4 regions of the Kitasatospora sp. NPDC002522 genome follow, and region 4 is predicted to be linked to each of the others. Evidence: riboswitches for the same ligand, from Rfam matches in the RefSeq annotation. Region 4 holds a riboswitch; each other region holds the start of a gene.
The links. A riboswitch is a leader RNA that binds a small molecule or an ion and turns the genes downstream of it on or off. The one in region 4 is predicted to bind S-adenosylmethionine.
Positions count from the first base shown of each region.

Region 1: it holds a riboswitch for S-adenosylmethionine, as region 4 does, so the genes downstream of both, ACWD4U_RS30245 (putative leader peptide) here and ACWD4U_RS02545 (aminotransferase class V-fold PLP-dependent enzyme) in region 4, are expected to answer to the same signal.
Region 2: it holds a riboswitch for S-adenosylmethionine, as region 4 does, so the genes downstream of both, thrC (threonine synthase) here and ACWD4U_RS02545 (aminotransferase class V-fold PLP-dependent enzyme) in region 4, are expected to answer to the same signal.
Region 3: it holds a riboswitch for S-adenosylmethionine, as region 4 does, so the genes downstream of both, ACWD4U_RS26135 (AAA family ATPase) here and ACWD4U_RS02545 (aminotransferase class V-fold PLP-dependent enzyme) in region 4, are expected to answer to the same signal.

Region 1 is NZ_JBSFXE010000048.1:38,936-43,871, forward strand. It holds gene ACWD4U_RS30235 (hypothetical protein) at 1-211, opposite strand, end outside; gene ACWD4U_RS30240 (FUSC family protein) at 351-2,450, opposite strand; SAM riboswitch class IV at 2,660-2,772, shown strand; gene ACWD4U_RS30245 (putative leader peptide) at 2,832-2,978, shown strand; gene ACWD4U_RS30250 (LLM class flavin-dependent oxidoreductase) at 3,133-4,356, shown strand; gene ACWD4U_RS30255 (NtaA/DmoA family FMN-dependent monooxygenase) at 4,377-4,936, shown strand, end outside.
Region 2 is NZ_JBSFXE010000007.1:68,316-73,251, reverse strand. It holds gene groL (chaperonin GroEL) at 1-167, opposite strand, end outside; gene ACWD4U_RS07895 (cold-shock protein) at 472-681, opposite strand; gene ACWD4U_RS07890 (MoaD/ThiS family protein) at 1,244-1,522, opposite strand; gene thrC (threonine synthase) at 1,564-2,841, opposite strand; SAM riboswitch class I at 2,859-2,988, opposite strand; gene ACWD4U_RS07880 (glucosyl-3-phosphoglycerate synthase) at 3,128-4,150, shown strand; gene ACWD4U_RS07875 (alpha,alpha-trehalose-phosphate synthase (UDP-forming)) at 4,248-4,936, shown strand, end outside.
Region 3 is NZ_JBSFXE010000035.1:27,402-32,337, reverse strand. It holds gene ACWD4U_RS26150 (protein kinase domain-containing protein) at 136-783, shown strand; gene ACWD4U_RS26145 (hypothetical protein) at 936-1,064, shown strand; gene ACWD4U_RS26140 (glutathione S-transferase C-terminal domain-containing protein) at 1,177-1,992, shown strand; SAM riboswitch class IV at 2,079-2,191, shown strand; gene ACWD4U_RS26135 (AAA family ATPase) at 2,448-4,936, shown strand, end outside.
Region 4 is NZ_JBSFXE010000002.1:190,666-195,601, reverse strand. It holds gene ACWD4U_RS02555 (rhomboid family intramembrane serine protease) at 1-490, shown strand, start outside; gene ACWD4U_RS02550 (Lrp/AsnC family transcriptional regulator) at 487-768, shown strand; gene ACWD4U_RS02545 (aminotransferase class V-fold PLP-dependent enzyme) at 790-2,166, opposite strand; SAM riboswitch class IV at 2,214-2,331, opposite strand; gene trpD (anthranilate phosphoribosyltransferase) at 2,541-3,611, opposite strand; gene ACWD4U_RS02535 (response regulator) at 3,752-4,177, opposite strand; gene ctaE (aa3-type cytochrome oxidase subunit III) at 4,467-4,936, shown strand, end outside.

The DNA.
Region 1 (4,936 bases), on a different contig from region 4:
CCGTCTCGGGGCGTTCGGAGTTCGCCATCGCCGCCTCGTACGAGGGGAACTCCACGATGTTCAGGTAGACGTCGGCCGCGTCGCGGTCCCTGGTCTGCACGGCCCGGACCGCGATGCGGTTGCCCTCGTTGCGCGCGACCCAGTCGTCCAGCAGGGCGTTGAACTCGTCGATCCGCCCGGTCCGGTACTCGATGATCTGGATGAACCTCACCGGAGACCTCCTCGTCTCGGCTGGCGGGCTGCCGTGCCCGCCCCCGTCCAGCGTCCCCACCGCCGGCCCGGGGCGCAAAGCCTCGCGGTCCGCGTGACCCGCGCCCCGGCCTGCGGCGCGACCTCGGCGCGGTGGCCGTTCACCCGGGCGAGGCGGCGGTGCGGTCCGTTCGGCCGCTGCGCGGGCCCGCCGGGCGCTGACGGACCGTCATCCGCCGGGAAGCGGCGGGTCGGCGGACGCCGCGAGGGCGGAGCGACGGCACCCGGCGGGGCCGGGGCGCGGGCGGCCGTCCTGGCTCGGGGCGGGCGAGTTGGGCGAGGCGGTCCAGCTCGGTGAGGACGGCGTCGAGGGTGCCGCACTCCCCGACGGCGGGCGGGCTCGGGCGGACGGCGGGCTCGGGGCCGCCCTCCAGGGCGTCGGCGACGGCGGCCAGCGCCGAGCCGACCCGGCGGGCGGTCTCCTGGTCCGGCCGGACCGCTCCGTGGTCGAGCCGGGTCGCGCAGGCGGTGGCCGCGTCGGCGATCCGCTCGGCGCCGGCGGTGACGCGCAGCCAGCGCGGGTCGCCGCCGCGGAGTTCGGCGGCGGCGCTCTCGGCGGCGGCCCGGGCCTCGGCGAGCGCGTGGTAGGCGGCCCGGCGCAGGTCGGTACGCCGGACGGCACCGGGCGGGCCGGCCGGTTCGGCGAGCACGTGGTCCAGGTAGCGGCCGGTGCTGCGCAGGGCCTGGGCCGAGCGGTGGCCGACCCGGGCCCGGGTGTCCGAGAGCCCCGGCAGGTGGCCGATCAGCAGGACGATCGCGCAGGCCGTCGCGGTGTCGACGAGTCGCGAGCCGGCCGCCTGGGTGTCACCGGCGGTGGCGACGAAGGCCAGCACGGTGACGGTGACGGCGGCGGTCTGCAGCGCGAAGTGCCGCAGCGCGAGGGGGGTGAGCGCGCCGGCGAGGGTCGCGGCGGCGATCGGCACCCACCGTGCGGCGTCCCCGTGCCCGGCGACCCAGCCGCCGGCCGCGGTCGCGCCCGCCAGCAGCAGCACGCCCAGCGCGGTGCCGGCGAAGCGGTTGACGGTCCGTGAGAACAGCGGCCCGTAGTCCGGCTTGACCAGGAACGCGGCGGTGACGGGCAGCCAGTACCAGTGGTCCGCGCGCAGCAGGTGCGCGACGGCGGCGCTGGCCGCGACGCACGCCGCCACCCGCACCCCGTACTCCCGCCCGGCCGGGCCGCTCGCCCGGGACCCGCGCAGCCGCACCGGCCCACCCGTCGCCCCCGCCTCGCCCGTCCGGAGTCGGAGCGCGGTGCGCCGTCCGGCACCGGGTCGGGTGGCGAAGGCGACGCCCGCGGCCAGGACCGCCCGGTCGAAGGCGAGGCGGGCCGGGGTGCCGGGGGCGGGGGCGGGCAGCGGGCCGGGCGGGCCGTCGTCGCGGACGGCGGCGGCGAGGCGGCGCGGGCCGACGCTGATCCGGGCGGGCAGCGGTGCGGCCTCCCACAGCAGGGCGACGCCGGCCTCGCACAGGGCGGACGCGGCGGCGGCGCGGGCCGCGAGCCGGTCGTCCGCGCCGGTGTGCCGCAGCCGCACCAGCAGGCGCAGCCGCAGCGCCTCGTCGGCGCGGTCGAGGGCCGCGGTGAGCCGCCGCCGGGCCGGTTCGGCGGCGGGGGTGCCGACGGCGTCGAGCGCGTCGGCCAGCGCGTCGAACACGGCGGCCACCAGCAGGCGTTCGCCGTGGCGCGGACCGGTGGGCCCGCCGCGCCGCGGGTGCAGGAGGCGCAGCAGCAGGATCCAGCCGGCGCCGGCCAGGTAGCAGGCCGCCTTCACCGGACCCGGCATGGCGAGCGGCATGCCGCCGCCGACGGCGGTGAGCACCAGCAGTTGGACCGCGGCGGCCGAGCTGACCGGGCCGCGGACGCTGATCGCCCCGGAGACCAGGCCGACGACGGCCAGCAGCGCCACGGCCGGCCACCCGTCGGCGCGGCCGAGCAGCAGCCCGGCGGCGCCGGCCAGCGCGGGCAGCCCGATGTGCGGGAGCCCGGTGCGCCGGGTGCCGGGGCGGTCGTTGATGGAGGCGAACATGGCGCCGAGTCCGGCGAGCACGCCCGCGCCGTGCCGGTCGGTGGCGACGCCGAGCGCGAGCAGCGGCCCGGAGCCGAGCGTGCCGCGGGCCATCGCCGCCCAGGGGATCGGGCCCGGCTGACGGCGTGTGACGTGGGCGAGCCAGGCGGGTGGCGGGGCGGCGGCCGGACGGTGCACGGTCCTCCTGAGGCCGGGGATGTCGTCGGCCACCACAGTAGGCGGGCGATGCGACGGGACCGCTGCGCCCTCGTTACGGGGCCGTGTCGGCTTACCGGCGGCGCCCGGTCGCACCCACCGGGCCCGGCCGACGGCCCGTCAGGCGGGCCCGTCCGGTGGGTGTCCGACGGGATTGTGCCGGACGCCGGTGGCGGGTTACGGTGCAGCCAGGTCATGAGTGTCAGCGACGAGCCCTGGCTTGCTGACCGGCAACCCTCCCGCGCGGCGGGGTGCTCCAGGTGACGACCCGGCGGTGCCGAGAACGGTGCCGCAAGCGCGAGCTCGAAGCGGTGCGAACCGGTCGGGACGGAGGTGGCGGCGGTGCGGGAGATGTCCAGGCCCATGGCGGTCGTCACCGTGAAGGCCCGCTGCCGGGTCACCACGACGTACGCGCGGCTGCACATCGATCTGCAGCGCGTGTCCACCGCGCTGTGTCCGGCGACGCCGCACGCCGTCGCGCGTCGCGGCACGCCGTACCGCGCCGCCTGACGCCGCGTCACCCGGCCCCGCGCCGCCCTACGCCTGTCGTCTGACCCCGCGTCACCGTGTCCGCCACTTCCGCGCCGGCCCGTGGCCGGCGTCCGTGCGCGCGGTGTGACGCACCCTCGACGTCCCTTCCCCCCGAACCGGAGGCGGTCCCGCCATGCCCGATTCCCCCGTACCCCTGCACCTGGCCGTCGCGCTGGACGGCGCCGGCTGGCACCCCGCCGCGTGGCGCGAACCCGGTGCCAGGACCGAGGAGTTGTTCACCGCCCGGTACTGGGCCGACCTGGTCGCCGAGGCCGAGCGCGGCCTGCTGGACCTGGTCACCCTCGAGGACGCGTTGAGTCTGCAGTCCACCCACCCGTTCGAGCCGGACCGGCGGACCGACCAGGTGCGGGGCCGGCTGGACGCGGTGCTGATCGCCTCCCGCGTCGCACCGCTGACCCGGCACGTCGGGCTGGTGCCGACCGCGGTGGTCACCCACACCGAGCCGTTCCACCTGTCCAAGGCGGTCGCGACGCTCGACCACGTCAGCGGGGGCCGGGCGGGTGTCCGGGTGAAGGTGTCCGGGCGTTCCGACGAGGCCGCGCACTTCGGCCGCCGGCCCGCGCCGGGCCTGCGGCTGGAGGAGTTGGACTCGCCGGCCGGCCTGGCCGCCCTGCGGGAGTCCTTCGGCGAGGCGGAGGACTACGTGGAGGTGCTGCGGCGCCTGTGGGACAGCTGGGAGGACGACGCGGAGATCCGCGACGTCGCGAGCGGCCGGTTCGTCGACCGCGCGAAGCTCCACTACATCGACTTCGAGGGCAGCCGGTTCAGCGTGCGGGGGCCCTCCATCACGCCGCGTCCGCCGCAGGGCCAGCCGCTCGTCGCGGCGTTGGCGCACCGGGGCGAGCCGTACCGGCTGGCCGGCCGCTCGGCGGACCTGGCGTTCGTCACGCCCGCCGACGCGGCGGACGCCCGCGCGATCGTCGCGGAGATCCGCACCGCGCAGGCCGCCGCGGGGCGCGCCGAGGAGACGGTGCACGTCTTCGGCGACCTGGTGGTCTTCCTCGATCCGGAGCCGGGCGCCGCCGCCGACCGCCTGGCGCGGCTGGACGAGCGCGCGGGCGAGGCGTACGGCAGCGACGCCCGGATCTTCGCCGGCACGCCCGCCGCCCTCGCCGACCTGCTGCGGGAGTGGCAGCAGGCCGGGCTGACCGGGTTCCGGCTGCGGCCCGGCACGCTCCCGCACGACCTGGAGCAGATCACCCGCGCCCTGGTGCCGGAGCTCCAGCGCCGCGGGCTGTTCCGCACCGCCTACGAGGCGTCGACCCTGCGCGGGCTGCTCGGCCTGCCCCGCCCCGCCAACCGCTACGCCGCGCCCGCCGCCGGCGCCCTCGTCTGAGCCGGAAGGACCGCACCGCCATGAGCAAGCCCGTCAAGCAGATCCACCTCGCCGCGCACTTCCCCGGCGTCAACAACACCACCGTGTGGAGCGATCCGGCGGCCGGCAGCCAGATCGACTTCTCCTCCTTCGTCCACTTCGCGCGGACGGCGGAGCGCGCCAGGTTCGACTTCCTCTTCCTCGCCGAGGGCCTGCGGCTGCGCGAGCAGAACGGCGAGATCTACGACCTGGACGTGGTCGGGCGGCCCGACACCTTCACCGTGCTGGCCGCGCTGGCCGCCGTCACCGACCGGCTCGGCCTGGCCGGGACGATCAACTCCACCTTCAACGAACCGTACGAGGTGGCACGGCAGTTCGCCTCGCTGGACCACCTGTCGGCGGGTCGCGCCGCGTGGAACGTGGTGACCTCCTGGGACGCCTTCACCGGCGAGAACTTCCGGCGCGGCGGCTTCCTCGCCCAGGAGGACCGCTACGAGCGGGCGCGCCAGTTCCTCACCGCGGCCGGGGTGCTGTTCGACTCCTGGCGCGGCGACGAGATCGTCGCGGACCGGGCGTCCGGCGTCTTCCTGGGCGAGCCGGA
Region 2 (4,936 bases), on a different contig from region 4:
GCGATGGAGACACCGTCGTTGGTGATCGTGGGGGCGCCCCACTTCTTCTCCAGGACGACGTTGCGACCCTTCGGGCCGAGCGTGACCTTCACGGCGTCGGCAAGCTGGTTCATGCCACGCTCAAGGCCGCGGCGGGCTTCCTCGTCAAAGGCGATGATCTTGGCCATCAGAAGTGGTCCTCCGGGACACGGTCGACTGCTCGGACCAAGGGGTGCCCGCGACGGACGGCCCAGCGAGCGGGGGTCCCTTCCCCTACCGCTCCCGGGGCCTCACCGGCCCGGTCCGTTTGTCACTCTCACACTGTGAGTGCTAACGCCAATGATTAGCACTCTCGGGTGTCGAGTGCAAGCCCATTCGCGCACCGCGCCCGGGCGTCCGCGGGCGCTCCCGCCTGCGCCCGGGAACGCGGACAGGCCCGCACGACCGTGGTCGTACGGGCCTGTCGGCGTGTGTGTGGACTACCGGGCCGGATCAGGCACCCGAGGCCGCGCGGACCATGTCGGCCTGCGGACCCTTCTGACCCTGCGAGATCTCGAACTCGACCCGCTGCCCTTCCTCCAGGGTGCGGTAGCCGTCCATCTGGATCGCGCTGTAGTGGACGAACACGTCCGCTCCACCGTCGACCGCGATGAAGCCGTAGCCCTTCTCGGCGTTGAACCACTTGACGGTGCCCTGAGCCATTCCGAACTCCCCTTGTGCTGTGCTGGCCCTTCAGAGATCCGCGGGACCGCGGACCCAGAGGTCTGGAAGGCCGCTCCTGGGGACTCCCCCCCTAAGGCGCAGCCTCTGTCGCGGCTGAATGTATCCGGATAAGCGCCCTCTGCAACAGGCCCAACTTTCGGGGAATGGCCGTCCGCCGATGGGGATATGACGGGGCGAAAGGCGCAGAGCTGCACAATTGCCACCGGACATAACGGACCTGTCACCGCAAATTGCCGGAAGAATTCTGACGGCGGCCTGACAGAAGTGGCGGTATCCGGTCCTACGCGCGTCTCAGAGCGCGGGACGAAGCGGCGTCGGCGCGGAGCGTGGTGCGCAAAAACGAAGGATTGAAAGGCGCCGAGGAGGGGAACGGCCCTTGCCCGGCACTCTACTCCCCCGCCCCCGCGGGATTTCCAGCGCCCCGCCGGGCGGATAGCCGCAGGTGTGCGGCGCATTTCCGCGGGGACCACGCCCGGCCGCCGCCGGCCACCGGAAATCGGAATTCCGGGCCGACGGCGGCGGGGCGGAAAGTGACGCGGCCTCAGCAGCCGCCGGCCACCGCCGGGATGATCGACACCGAGGAGCCGTCCTTGATCTCGGTCTCCAGGCCCTCGGCGAAGCGCACGTCGTCGTCGTTCACGTAGACGTTGACGAAGCGGCGCAGCTTGCCGGTGTCGTCCAGGATGCGGGCGGAGATGCCGGTGTGGTTGGCCTCCAGGTCCGCGATGACGGCGGCCAGGGTGGCGCCCTCGGCGGTCACCTCGGCGGCGCCGCCGGTGTAGGTGCGCAGGATGGTCGGGATGCGGACGGTGGCGCTCATGGCGGTGGCTCCTCGGGGGGCTGGGGGGATGGGCCGGGGGATCAGGCGGAGGCGAGGCCGGCGGCGCGGAAGGACTCCAGCGTCGGGCGGATCACGGCGGTCATGCCGGCGTCGGAGACCGCGTCGAGGGTCTTCAGGCCGTCGCCGGTGTTGATCGCGACGGTCTCCTTGGACGGGTCGAGCTGACCGGTCTCGACCAGCTTCTTCAGCACGCCGACGGTCACGCCGCCCGCGGTCTCGGCGAAGATGCCCTCGGTGCGGGCCAGCAGCTTGATCGCCTCGACCACCTGCGCGTCGGTGACGTCCTCGACCGCGCCGCCGGTGCGGCGGGCGATGTCGAGCACGTACGGGCCGTCGGCCGGGTTGCCGATCGCCAGCGACTTGGCGATGGTGTCCGGCTTGACCGGCTTGATCACGTCGCGGCCGGCCTTGAACGCGGCCGACACCGGGGAGCAGCCCTCGGCCTGGGCGCCGAAGATCCTGTACGGCCGGTCCTCGACCAGGCCGAGCTTGATCAGCTCCTGCAGGCCCTTGTCGATCTTGGTGAGCTGGGAGCCGGAGGCGATCGGGATGACGATCTGCTCGGGCAGCCGCCAGCCGAGCTGCTCGCAGATCTCGAAGGCCAGGGTCTTGGAGCCCTCGCCGTAGTACGGGCGGAGGTTGACGTTGACGAAGCCCCAGCCCTCGCCGGCCGAGTCGCCGATCAGCTCGGAGCAGAACCGGTTCACGTCGTCGTAGTTGCCCTCAATGCCGACCAGCTCGCCGCCGTAGATGCCGGCCATCACGACCTTGCCCTGCTCCAGGTCGCGCGGGATGAACACGCAGGACTTGAAGCCGGCCCGGGCGGCCGCGGCGCCCACCGCGCCGGCCAGGTTGCCGGTGGAGGAGCAGGACAGCGTGGTGAAGTCGAAGGCCCGGGCGGCCTCGATCGCGCAGGCCACCACCCGGTCCTTGAAGGAGTGGGTGGGGTTGCCGGAGTCGTCCTTGATGTGCAGCTGCGCGGTGAAGCCCAGCTCGCGGCCGAGGTTGTCGGCCTTGACCAGCGGGGTCCAACCCGGGTTCAGGTTGGGCTTGTCCGCGACGTCCGCGGGCACCGGCAGCAGCGGGGCGTAGCGCCAGATCGACGCCGGGCCGGCCTCGATCCGCTTGCGCAGCTCCTCGGCGTCGTAGCCGTCGTAGGCGTAGGCGATCTCCAGCGGCCCGAAGCACTCCAGGCAGGCGAAGCTCGGGCCGAGCGGGAAGCGGGTGCCGCACTCGCGACAGGACAGCGCGACGGCGGGGCCGAGGTCGACAGTGGGTGCGGAAGTGTCAGAAGCCATGGTGGCGAGGCCCTTTCTCCTCATCTTCCCCGGATCGCGGTCGCGTCCGGGACGGAATTGGCACCTGTCCCGCCGGCCTCGAAACGGCCGTACGGGAGGGTTGCCGGGACTTCAACGGGCCGTTCCCTCAGTCCCTCTGGATGAGCTCTGTGAAGTTGTGGTCTTACGCTGCGGACGACCCCGGCGTGCGAAGGTCGGAACGCAGTACGAAGACTGTATCCGAAGGCCCGCACTGCGGACCCACACCGTCCGATACCCGAGACGATGCGAGACAGGGAGCGAGATCTTGGCCGAGCAGCCCGTGCCCGGGGTACTGCCGGAGGTGGCCGAGTGGCTGCGCCGCCGCTCGTGGACCGCGGCCGACCGGCCGCTCGACCGGCTCCTCGCCGCCAAGCGCGCCGCCGGGCCGGCCGGAACCGTCAGCGTGGTGCTGCCCGCGCTGGACGAGGAGCCCACGGTCGGCGAGATCGTCACCGCGATCCGCACCGAGCTGATGGAACGCGTGCCGCTGGTCGACGAGTTGCTGGTGGTCGACTCCGGCTCGGTGGACGGCACCGCCGCCGCGGCGGCCGCCGCCGGCGCCAGGGTGGTGCACCGCGACGCGATCCTCCCCCGGCTGCCCGCCGAGCCCGGCAAGGGCGAGGTGCTGTGGCGCTCGCTTATGGTCACCCGCGGCGCGATCGTCTGCTTCGTCGACGCCGACCTGCGCGAGTTCGACCCCGCCTTCGTCTCCGGCATCGTCGGCCCGCTGCTCACCGACCCCGACATCCACCTGGTCAAGGCCATGTACGACCGCCCGCTGGAGGTGTCGATGAGCGGCTCCGCCGCGGGCGGCGTCGCGATCGTCCCGGCGGGCGGCGGCCGGGTCACCGAACTGGTCGCCCGCCCGCTGCTCAACCTGCACTGGCCGCACCTGGCGGGCTTCGTCCAACCGCTCGGCGGCGAGTACGCGGCCCGCCGCACGCTGCTGGAGCGGCTGCCCTTCCCGACCGGCTACGGCGTCGAACTCGGCCTGCTGGTCGACGCGTTGGAGCTGGTCGGGCTGGACGCGCTGGCCCAGGTCGACGTCGGCATCCGGCACCACCGCCACCAGGACGGCCAGGCCCTCGGCCGGATGGCCGCCACCATCTACCGCACCGCGCTGGAACGCCTCGACCGCACCCACCGCCTCAAGGCCGATCCGGACCTGCTCCGCCCCCTGCTCACCCAGTACACCCGCACCGCCACCGGCTTCGCCCCCACCACCCATCCCGTCCCGGCCACCGAACGGCCCCCGATGACCGCCATCCCGGAGTACCGGGACCGCTGAACGCCGGACCCGCGGCGCCGGGTCCGCCCCCGACTGTTCACCCCCGCCCGTCGTGCCGAGTGGTTTGGTCACGGGGTCGCACGGCAAGGTTGGCTGTATGGCCGATCACGCGTCCGAACGCCCCACGCAGTCCGGAGCCGCCCCGATCCTGGTGGCCTCCAACCGCGGTCCGGTGTCCTTCAGCAGCGGGGACGACGGCACGCTGACCCTCCGCAGAGGCGGTGGCGGCCTGGTCTCCGGGCTGTCCGCGATCGACGACCCGTCCGCGGTCTGGGTCTGCGCCGCGCTCTCCGAAGCCGACCGCACCGCCGCCCGGCAGGCCCCCGACGGCCGCCTCGACCTGGCCGGACACGACGTCGGCGGACAGGCCGTCCGGATGCTGGACATCGACCCCGGCACCTTCGCCCGCGCCTACAACGGCGTCGCCAACTCCACCCTGTGGTTCGTCCACCACCTGCTGTACGACACCCCGACCAGCCCGTCCTTCGACGACCGGTTCCGCCGCGAATGGGACTCCTACCGGGCCTACAACACCGCCTTCGCCGAGGCGCTGGCCGCCGAGGCCGCCCCCGGCGCGGCCGTCCTGGTGCAGGACTACCACCTCTCGCTGGCCCCCGCGCTGCTCCGCGAGCTCCGACCCGACCTGCGGATCGGCCACTTCTCGCACACCCCCTGGGCCCCGCCCGAGTACTACCGGATGCTCCCCGACGACGTCGCCGCCGCCGTCCTGGCGGGCATCCTCGGCGCCGACCGGGCCGGCTTCCTCACCCGCCGCTGGGCGCTCGC
Region 3 (4,936 bases), on a different contig from region 4:
TGGTGTGCGAGGTGTGGCCGGACTGTGACCGAGTGCCCGGTGGTGCCCGCGGACGGGGGCGGGCGGTTCGTGATCTGGCAGACTGGCCCGCGAGTTGACGGCCTGTCGGGGACAGGTCAGTGCTGAGGGGGCGGGATGCGTGGTCGGGGGACCGTGCTCGGCGGGCGCTACACGCTCGCCGAGCGGGTGGGCAGCGGCGGCACGGGCGAGGTCTGGCGCGCCGAGGACGGCGTGCTGAAGCGCCAGGTCGCGGTGAAGATCATGCAGCCGGGCCTGCCGGCCGAGCACAGCTTCACCGAGCGGTTCCGGCGCGAGGCGCGCGTGCTGGCCACCCTCAAGCACCCCGGAATCGTGCGCGTCTTCGACTACTCCGAGCCCGACGAGAGCGCCGCCGACGCCGACCGCGCCGACCAACCGGCGTACATCGTCATGGAGTTCATCGACGGCCGGCCGCTGCACCAGGTGCTGGCCGCGGAGGGCCCGCTGGTTCCCGCCCGGGCGCTCGGGCTGCTCGCGGAGGCGCTCGACGCGCTGAACGCCGCGCACCTGCAGGACATCGTCCACCGCGACCTGAAGCCGTCGAACCTGATGCTGCGCCGCGACGGCGGGCTGACGGTCACCGACTTCGGCATCGCCGCGGCGTCGGCCGGCACGAAGATCACCACCAGCAACTACATGGGCCGGCAGTGCCTCACCGACAACGGCACCGGGAAGCCCGCCACCATGCAGACCTGCACCCCGGGCAACACCTCCCAGCAGTGGTACGTGCCGCCGTCCGGATGAGCCGACCGCTCGAGGTTTCGAGGGACCGTCAAGTGGCCTGCCGCTGAAGGGAGTCAGGTCTCGATGCGGCGGCGGGTGCGGCGCGGGCTCTTGACGGCGGGCCGGGCCGGGGTGACACTCCGGGCGGGAATCCAAGCACCTTCGGGGGTCACGTGCGGCACACGGAGCGGTTCGTCGAGGGCGTGGCGCACGCCGTCCGCCTGCTCCCCGTGCTGACCTGCCGACTGCACATCGACCTGCTGCGGGTCTGCAGCAGCATGGCACGGCCGCCCCGCGACTGACGCATCGTCAGCTCCGGCCCGTCCACGTCGAGTTCCCTTCACCCAACCCTGCCCCGCCCCGCCGCGGCACGCCCCGTCCGCGTGCCCGCGCAGCCCTGTCCGGGAGACCCACATGCCCGTGCCGTTCCCCTCCGCCGTGCCCGCCTTCCGCAGCCGGATCGGCCGCGACGCCGACAGCGGCTACCCCGCCGTCCCGCACCGCTACCGGCTCCACCTGGTGCGCACCGACCCGCCCTGTCGGTGGCTCGCCGTCACCCACGCCCTGCTCGGCCTCGACGAGATCCTCCCCACCGACATCCTCCCGGACCTGCCCGACGCCCCCGACGGCGGCTACCGCGCGCTGCGGCCGCTGTACGAGGCCGGCGCGCACCGGCACCCCGGACCGGCCCGACCCCCGGCGCTCAGCGACGGCTGGACCGGACGCATCGTCAGCACCGACCCGTACGCCATCGCCTGCGACCTGGCGCGCCGCTTCGACCGGACCGGCGCCGACCTGCTGCCGGCCGGCACAGAGACCGCCGTCGCCGCGATCGACCGGCTGTCCGCCCGGGGCATCGAGTCGGCCGCCGGGCAGGCCGCCACCGCCGCCGACCCGGCCGTCCGCGCGGCGGCGCTGCGCACCCTGTTGCACAGTCTGGACACGGTCGAACGCCGGCTGGCCGAGGGCCGCGGGCTGCTCGACGGGCCGCTCACCCTGGCCGACGTCCGGCTCTGGGCAGCCTTGCACCAGCTGGACACCGTCCACCTCCGCGGCCTCGGGAGCGCCGCCGCGCAGCAGGTCGCCGACCACCCCCGTACCTGGGGCTACACCCGCGGACTGGCCGCCCACCCCGCCTTCGCCCGCCACGTCGACCCGCCCGCGGCGCTGCCCGACCCGGCGCCGCACCGCACCGCGGACGCCGACGTGCCGGTCCGGCTGGCGGGTTGACTGGGCATCAGCACGCGCGGCGGGGTGACGCAGACGACGCCGGATCCGATTGACGCCTTCAGAACGGCGTTCCTAGAATCACCACCGGCGAAGAGTGTCAGTCCCAAGGCCCCGGCCGACTGACCGGCAACCCCCACACTGCGGTGGGGTGCCCCGGGGATAAGCCAGGCGGCACGGCATCGTGCCGCAAGCGCAGGACGGTTTGCCCGGATCGGGCGGGGATGGAGAAGGCCGTGAGCCAGGGGGTAGCCGGGCGTCGCTCCGCCGACCTTCGGCTGGTGGCGCGGCTCGACATCGACCTGCTCCGGCGGGCCAGCTCCCTCTGTCGCTGACGGCGGCCGGCCGGCGGCCCTGACCTCGGGCCCCGGCCGGCCAGACGATTCCCGATCACGAACTCCGCGTGAGGAGGCGCGCCGTCCGGCCGAACTTCCGCGCGCCCTGTTTCAGGAGTACGGATGTCCATCGTCCCCACGCGGACCGCGCGTGACCTTCCGCGAGCACTGCCGGCCGGCCGGGAGGCCGAGTACCGGCAGCTGTCCGAAGCGCTCCACCGGTGCGAGACGGGCACCGGGTCCGTCATCGCGCTGCACGGATCGGTGGGCAGCGGCCGCAGCGAACTCCTCTACGCCTTCGCCGACGTGGCCGCCGACCGCGGCGCCACCGTGCTGCTGGGCACCGGATCGCCGCTGGAGCACGACTTCCCGCTGGGCCTGGCCCGGCAACTGCTGCAGAGCGCGCCGCTCGACCCGCAGGAGGCCGCCGCCGCCGAGATCCTCCTCGCCCAGGGCACCGCGGAGGCGGCCCGCCGCCACCAGCCCGCCGACGGACTGCAGCGCCGACTCGGCCAGCTCACCCTGGAGGGCCTGTTCGGCCTGGTCCGCGGCCTCACCGAGCGCGCCCCCGTGGTGATCGCGGTCGACGACCGGCAGGACGCCGACCCGCAGTCGCTGGAGTTCCTGCTCTACCTGGTCCGCCGCACCCGCAGCGCCGGTGTCCTGACCGTCCTCAGCTCGCGCGAGACCATGACGCCCCCGAACCCGTTCTTCGAGGTCGAACTCGCCCGGCAGCCGCACTACCGGCAGGTCCGGCTGGACGTCCTGCCGCCCGGCCCGACCGCCGCCCTGTTCCGCGACCGCTTCGGGCCCGCCGCAGCCGCCGCCGACGATGCGCACCGCCTCACCGGCGGCAACCCGCTGCTGCTGCACGCCCTGATGGACGACCACCAGCGAGCCGGAGCACCGGCCGAGCTCGCCGTCGGCGAGGGCTACCGCCGCGGCCTGATGCACTGCCTGCACCGCATCGACCCGCTGGCGCTGCGCTACGCCCGCGGCGTGGCCGTCCTCGGCCCGGCCGCCACCCCCGCGCTCCTCGCCGACCTGCTGCTGCTGCCCGCCGAGGCCCTCCCGCGGGCGCTCTACCTGCTGCACGCCGCCGGGCTGTTCCAGGACGGCGGCTTCCGCCACCCGAGCGCGGCGGGCGACCTGCTCGCCGCGATGCGCCCCGAGGACCAGGCGGCGCTGCACGAGCGGGCCGCCCGCCTGCTGCGCGACGCCGGCGTCGAACCGGCCGCCGTCGACACCCACCTCCGGGTCGCCGAAGGCCACCGGCGTCCCCCGTGGGCCGTCCCGCAGCCGTCCGTCCCGCAGCCGTCGGCGTCGCAGCCGTCCACCGGGCACGCGTCGGACGGGTCGGCCCGGCCCGATCCGGACGCCGGGCGGGCCGTGCACCTCGCGAGCGCCCCGCCGAAGGGGTCCGCCGCGCCCGCCGCCCCGGAGGAGCCGAGGCGTACCGGCGGGTCCGCGGCGGTGGTCGTCGGAACCGACGCCAAGACGGTGGCCTTCCGCTGCGTGCCGTCGCTGCCGGGCACCGAGGTGCTCGGCGAGGACGGAACCGGGCGGCGGCTCAAGGAGATCCGGCACCTGTTCTGGCAGGGGCGGCCCGAACAGGGGCTCGCCGAGCTGGAGCGGTTCGAGGCCGAACCCGGGCGCGCCGGCGCGGGCGAGAACCTGCGCACCTGGCTGCGGTACTGGTACCCGACGTTGCAGCCGGCCGCCGCACCCGGGCCGGACGACCCGGCCGGCGGGATGCGGCTGCTGACCGCGCTGCTCCAGGGCACCACCGGCCCGGAGCAGGCGGTGGTCCGGGCCGAGGCCGTGCTGCGCGACGCCCGCCCGGGCGGGCGCGACAACGAGGCGCTCACCACCGCACTGACCGTGCTGCTCTACGCCGACCGGGCCGACCGGGCGGTGCGCTGGTGCGGCACGCTCGCCGAACGGGCGGCCACCCGCTGCGGCAGCACCTGGCAGGCGCTGTTCTCCGCGCTGCGCGCCGAGGCGGCGCTGCGCCAGGGCGACCTGCGGACCGCCGACGAGGCCGCCCGGGCGACGTTCGCCCGGTTCGCCCCGGCGGCGTGGGGCGTCGCGGTCGGCCTGCCGCTCTCCACCATGATCGCCGCGCGCACCGCGCTCGGCCTCCACCAGGACGCCGCGCGCTACCTGGACCTGGCCGTCCCCGAGGCCATGGACCGCACCCCGGCGGGCCTGCACCACCGGTACGCCCGGGCCGGCCACCTGCTCGCCGTGGGCCGGGCCGAGGACGCGCTGGCCGAGTACCGCGCCTGCGGCGACACCATGGCGCGCTGGGGACTGGACCACCTGCCGGCCATCGCCCCGTGGCGGCTGGGCGCGGCCCGCGCCCACCTCGCCCTCGGCCGCCCGCAGGCCGCGGCCCACCTGGCCGACCAGCAGCTCGCCCGGCTCGGCAGCTCGGGCCACCGGCGGCTGCGCGGCCTCGCCCTGTGGACCCGGGCCGGCGCGGCGGAACGGACCGAGCGCACCGTGCTGCTGGAGCGCGCCGTGGACGAGCTGGAGCAGGCCGGAGCCGAGGCCGACCTGGCGAAGGTCCTCGCCGAGCTCAGCGAGGCCCACCAGCGCGACGGCGACCC
Region 4 (4,936 bases):
GCTGACCTCGCTGTTCGTGCACGCCGGCTGGCTGCACCTGGTCGGCAACCTGCTCTTCCTCTTCGTCTTCGGCCCCGCGGTGGAGGCCCGGCTCGGCCGGCTGCGCTTCCTGGTCGGCTACCTCGCCATCGGCTACCTGGCGACCTACGGCTACGCGGTGGCCGAGGCGCACACCCCCGACGCCATGCGCGCGCTGGTCGGCGCCTCCGGCGCGATCGCCGGGGTGCTCGGCGCGTACCTGCGGCTCTATCCGAAGGCCCGGGTGACCACCCTGGTGCCGATCCTGCTCTTCCTGCCGCTGCGCTTCCCCGCCTGGCTGGTGCTCGGCCTGTGGTTCGCCCTGCAGTGGTGGTCCGTCAGTTCCGGCGGCACCGGGGTCGCCTACCTGGTCCACGTGATCGGATTCGCCACCGGCTGGCTGTTCGCCTGGGCCGCCCGTCCGGCGGGGGATACCCTGGGCGCACCTTCTCGAACAGGAGTTGCTCAGTGATCACCGCGATCGTCCTCATCAACACCAGCGTCGACCGGATCCCCGAAATCGCCGAGGCGATCGCCGCCATCGAGGGCGTCACCGAGGTCTACTCCGTGACCGGCACCTACAACCTGATCGCCATGGTCCGGGTACGCGGCCACGAGGACCTGGCCGAGGTGATCCCCGGCCGTCTGAACAAGATCCCCGGCGTGATCGACACCGAGACCCACATCGCCTTCCGCACCTACTCCCAGCACGACCTGGAGGCGGCCTTCTCGCTCGGCCTGGACGAGTAGCGGCCGCCTCCCCGGGCGGGCTCAGCGCTGGCGGCCCCGGTCGATCTCCGCGGCCGCCACGCAGCGCCCGCCCTCGTTGCGGTAGCTCCACTTCGCGCCGTCGGTGACCAGCTCCCGAACGGCCGTCAGGAACCGCTCCAGGTGCTCCTCCGGGGTGCCCGCGCCGAAGCTCACCCGGATCGCGTTCAGGCTGCGCTCCCCCGGCAGCGAGGGCTCCGGCGCGCCGCACTCGCTCGGCGCGGCCTCCTCGCCCCCGAGCAGGGTGCGCACCAGCGGGTGCGCGCAGAACAGCCCGTCCCGCACCCCGATCCCGTACTCGGCGGAGAGCGCCGCCGAGAAGTGCGAGCTGTTCCAGCCCTGCACCACGAAGGACACCACGCCGACCCGGTCCGCCTCGGCGCCGAACAGGCTGAGCACCCGCACCTCGGGGATCGCGGCCAGACCCGCCGTCAGCTTCGCCACCAGCGCCCGCTCGCGGGCCTCCAGCGCGTCGAACCCCGCCTCGGTCAGCGCCCGGCAGGCCGAGGCCACCGCGTACGCCCCGATCACGTTCGGCGAGCCCGCCTCGTGCCGCGCCGGGCCGGTGTGCCACTCGACCGCCACCGAGCCGTCCAGCTCCCGCGCCACCGTCCGGCTCGCCCCGCCGCCGGCCAGGTACGGCTCCGCCGCGTCCAGCCAGTCGGAGCGGCCCGCCAGCACGCCGGCGCCGAACGGCGCGTACAGCTTGTGCCCGGAGAACGCCACCCAGTCGACGTCCAACTCCCGCACCGAGAGCCGGTGGTGCGGCGCCAGCTGGGCCGCGTCCAGCACCACCCGGGCGCCGTACCGGTGGGCGACCTCGGTCAGCTCGCGCACCGGCCACAGCTCGCCGGTGACGTTCGACGCCCCGGTCACGCAGAACAGCTTCGGCCCGTCCGCCGCGCCCAGCAGCGCCTCCTCCAGCGCCGCCACCGCCTCCGCGTGCGAGCGCGGCGCCCGCAGGTAACGCACCGTCAGGCCCTCCCGCCGCCAGGGCAGCAGCGAGGCGTGGTGCTCCGTCTCGAACGCGAACACCTCGGTCCCGGCCGGCACCGCGCCCGCCAGCAGGTTCAGCGAGTCGGTGGTCGCCCGGGTGAACACCACCTGGTCGCCGTCCCGCAGCTCCAGGAACTCCGCCACCGTCCGCCGGCTCTGCTCGAACAGGTCGGTCGACAGCTGCGACAGGTACCCGGCCCCGCGGTGCACCGAACCGTAGTACGGCGCGTACGCCGCCACGTCGTCCCAGACCCGCTGCAGGGCCGGCGCGCTCGCCGCGTAGTCCAGCGCCGCGTAGGTGACCTTCGCCCCCGACGCCAGCGGAACCTCGACGTCATGCCCCAGCACGGCCAGCGGCGCACAGATCTCGGTGGTCACGGACATGGATGCACTCCTCCACGGGGTGAGGACCCCGGGGTGCATCGACCGGTGGTCCGCGCTTGCCGCACGGACTGATCGCCGCACGGCCCGGTCCTCACCCAGGGCACCCCGCCACGGACGGAGGGTTGCCGGACAGCAAGCTGGGGCTTGTCGCTGCCACTCATGACCTGCGGTCAGCCTACACGAGGCCTCGATCGTCTCAAGCCCCGTCCACCCCTCGGACAACCTGTGCCCCGTCAGGGGCGCGGGGAACTGCGCGAGCGGCCATGCACCTACCGCCAGGTCGCGCTCCCACGTGCAACTCCCCGCCCACATCGCGACCTTGCTGGTGGGCGCCTTCCGCTTCTCGCAGTTCCCCGAGCCCCTGCATGTCCTCCCTACTGTGTCGCCTCGGCCCACCGCTTCAGCAGCTCCGCCGCCGCCCCCGAATCGATCGCGGCCGCGGCTCGCTCCATCCCCGCCGCCAGCTGCTCGGCCAGCGGCGCATCCCCCAGCTCCAACGCCACCAGCGCGGACGCCGTGTTGAGCAGCACCGCGTCCCGGACCGGCCCGCGTTCGCCCGCCAGCACCCGGCGGGCGACCGCCGCGTTGAACTCGGCGTCGGCCCCGCGCAGCGCCTCGATGCCCACCAGCTCGATGCCCACGTCCCGCGGGTCGAACTGAGTCTCCGTCACCTCGCCGTCGCGCACGATCCACACGTGCGAGGTGGTGGTGATGGTCAGCTCGTCCAGGCCGTCGTCGCCGCGGAACACCAGCGCCGTCGCGCCGCGCCGCGCCAGCACCCCGGCGATCAGGCCGGCCAGCCGGGTGTCGAAGCACCCGATGGCGTGCGAGGTGACCTTGGCCGGGTTGGTCAGCGGGCCGAGGATGTTGAAGACCGTCGGCACCGCCAACTCGCCGCGCGCCTGCGCGGTGTGCCGCATCGAGGGGTGGAACTTCGCCGCGAAGCAGAAGGTCAGCCCGACCTCCTCGGCGACCTCCGCGACCCGGGCCGGCGCCAGGTCCAGGTTGATGCCGAGCCGGCCCAGCACGTCGGAGGAGCCGGAGGCCGAGGACGCGGCCCGGTTCCCGTGCTTGACCACCTTCGCGCCGGCCGCGGCCGCCACGATCGCCGACATGGTGGAGATGTTGACGGTCTTCGCCCGGTCGCCGCCGGTGCCGACGATGTCGACCGCGGGGCCGGGGATCTCGAGCGGCTCGGCGTGCGCGTACATCGTCTCGACCAGACCGGAGATCTCCTCGACGGTCTCGCCCTTGGCGCGCAGCGCGATGGTGAAGCCCGCGACCTGGACCGGGGTGGCCTCGCCGCTCATGATGCGGTCCATCGCCCAGGCGGTGTCGGCCTGGGTGAGGTCGTCGCCCTTCAGCAGCGAGGTCAGCAGGTCGGGCCAGGTGCGGACCACCTGCGCGGGGTCGCTACCGCCGTTCGCAGAGTGCACGTTCACCATGGCCGTCTCCAGCTCTCATCTCGTGTACCGGCGGCCCGCGGGCGGCCGGAAGGGATGGAGTCAGCCTATCGAGGGAGCGGGGACGGCCGCCCTGGGTTGCCGTCCCCTTCTCTCCAGTTGAGACGCCCCGGTGGGGACGGTCAGCGCCCGGCCGGGGTCCGCCGCGCGAGCCGGGCCCGCAGCAGGGTGGCCGACGCGTCGACCAGCGCGACCGGGTCCACCGGGTGGGAGACCGCCGCGTCGGCGCGGCTCCACGCGGCGAGCCAGGAGTCCTGCGGGCGGCCGATCACCACCAGCACCGGCGGGCAGCCGTAGATCTCGTCCTTCAACTGGCGGGTGAGACCGAGCCCGCCGATCGGGACGGCCTCGCCGTCCAGCACGCACAGGTCGATGCCGCCCTTCTCCAGGGCCCGCAGCACCGCGGCGGCGGTGGCGCACTCGAGGTACTCGACCGCGGGGAGGTCCGCGGCGGGCCGGCGGCCGAGCGCGAGGGTCACCTGCTCGCGCGTGTTGCGGTCGTCGCTGTAGACGAGAACGGTGAGCGTCTCGTCGGAATGCTGCGCCATGGCCCCTGCTCCCTGGTGCTCGTCCTCTTATATGTGTCCCCGGCCGAACGGCCCAGTGTGACCCGGGCCACGTCCACTCCGGATGCTACTCCCGCGCACCCCTCCTGAAGAGACCCCGGCGCGATCTCGCTCAAGGCGCCGCGCCCGGAGCTCACCCTCGCGGCCTACCCGGGTCACCTGATCCGAACAACCGTCAGAAAACGGGCGCGACGCGACACGGGCATACCGCACGCACCGGACACTCCGAGGGAGACCCCCCGGCGTGAAGACGGAATAAGGGACCGACATAATGTCCGTCGTGGCGACAGCAACAGCAACAGAAACCGGACACGCGCACGGTGCGGTCAACAGGCCGAACCTGGTCAGCGTCGGAACCATCGTCTGGCTGAGCTCGGAGCTGATGTTCTTCGCGGCCCTGTTCGCGATGTACTTCACCCTCCGCTCGGTCAAGGGCGCCGAGTTCTGGCACGAGAAGGCCCATGCCCTCAACGTGCCGTTCTCCTCGGTCAACACCACGATCCTGGTGCTCTCCTCGCTCACCTGCCAGCTCGGCGTGTTCGCCGCCGAGCGCGGTGACGTGAAGAAGCTCCGCTCGTGGTTCTCGATCACCTTCGTGATGGGCGCCATCTTCATCGGCGGCCAGATCTACGAGTACACCGAGCTGGTCAAGAAGGACGGCCTGTCGCTGTCCTCCGACCCGTACGGCACGGTGTTCTACCTGACCACCGGCTTCCACGGACTCCACGTGACGGGTGGTCT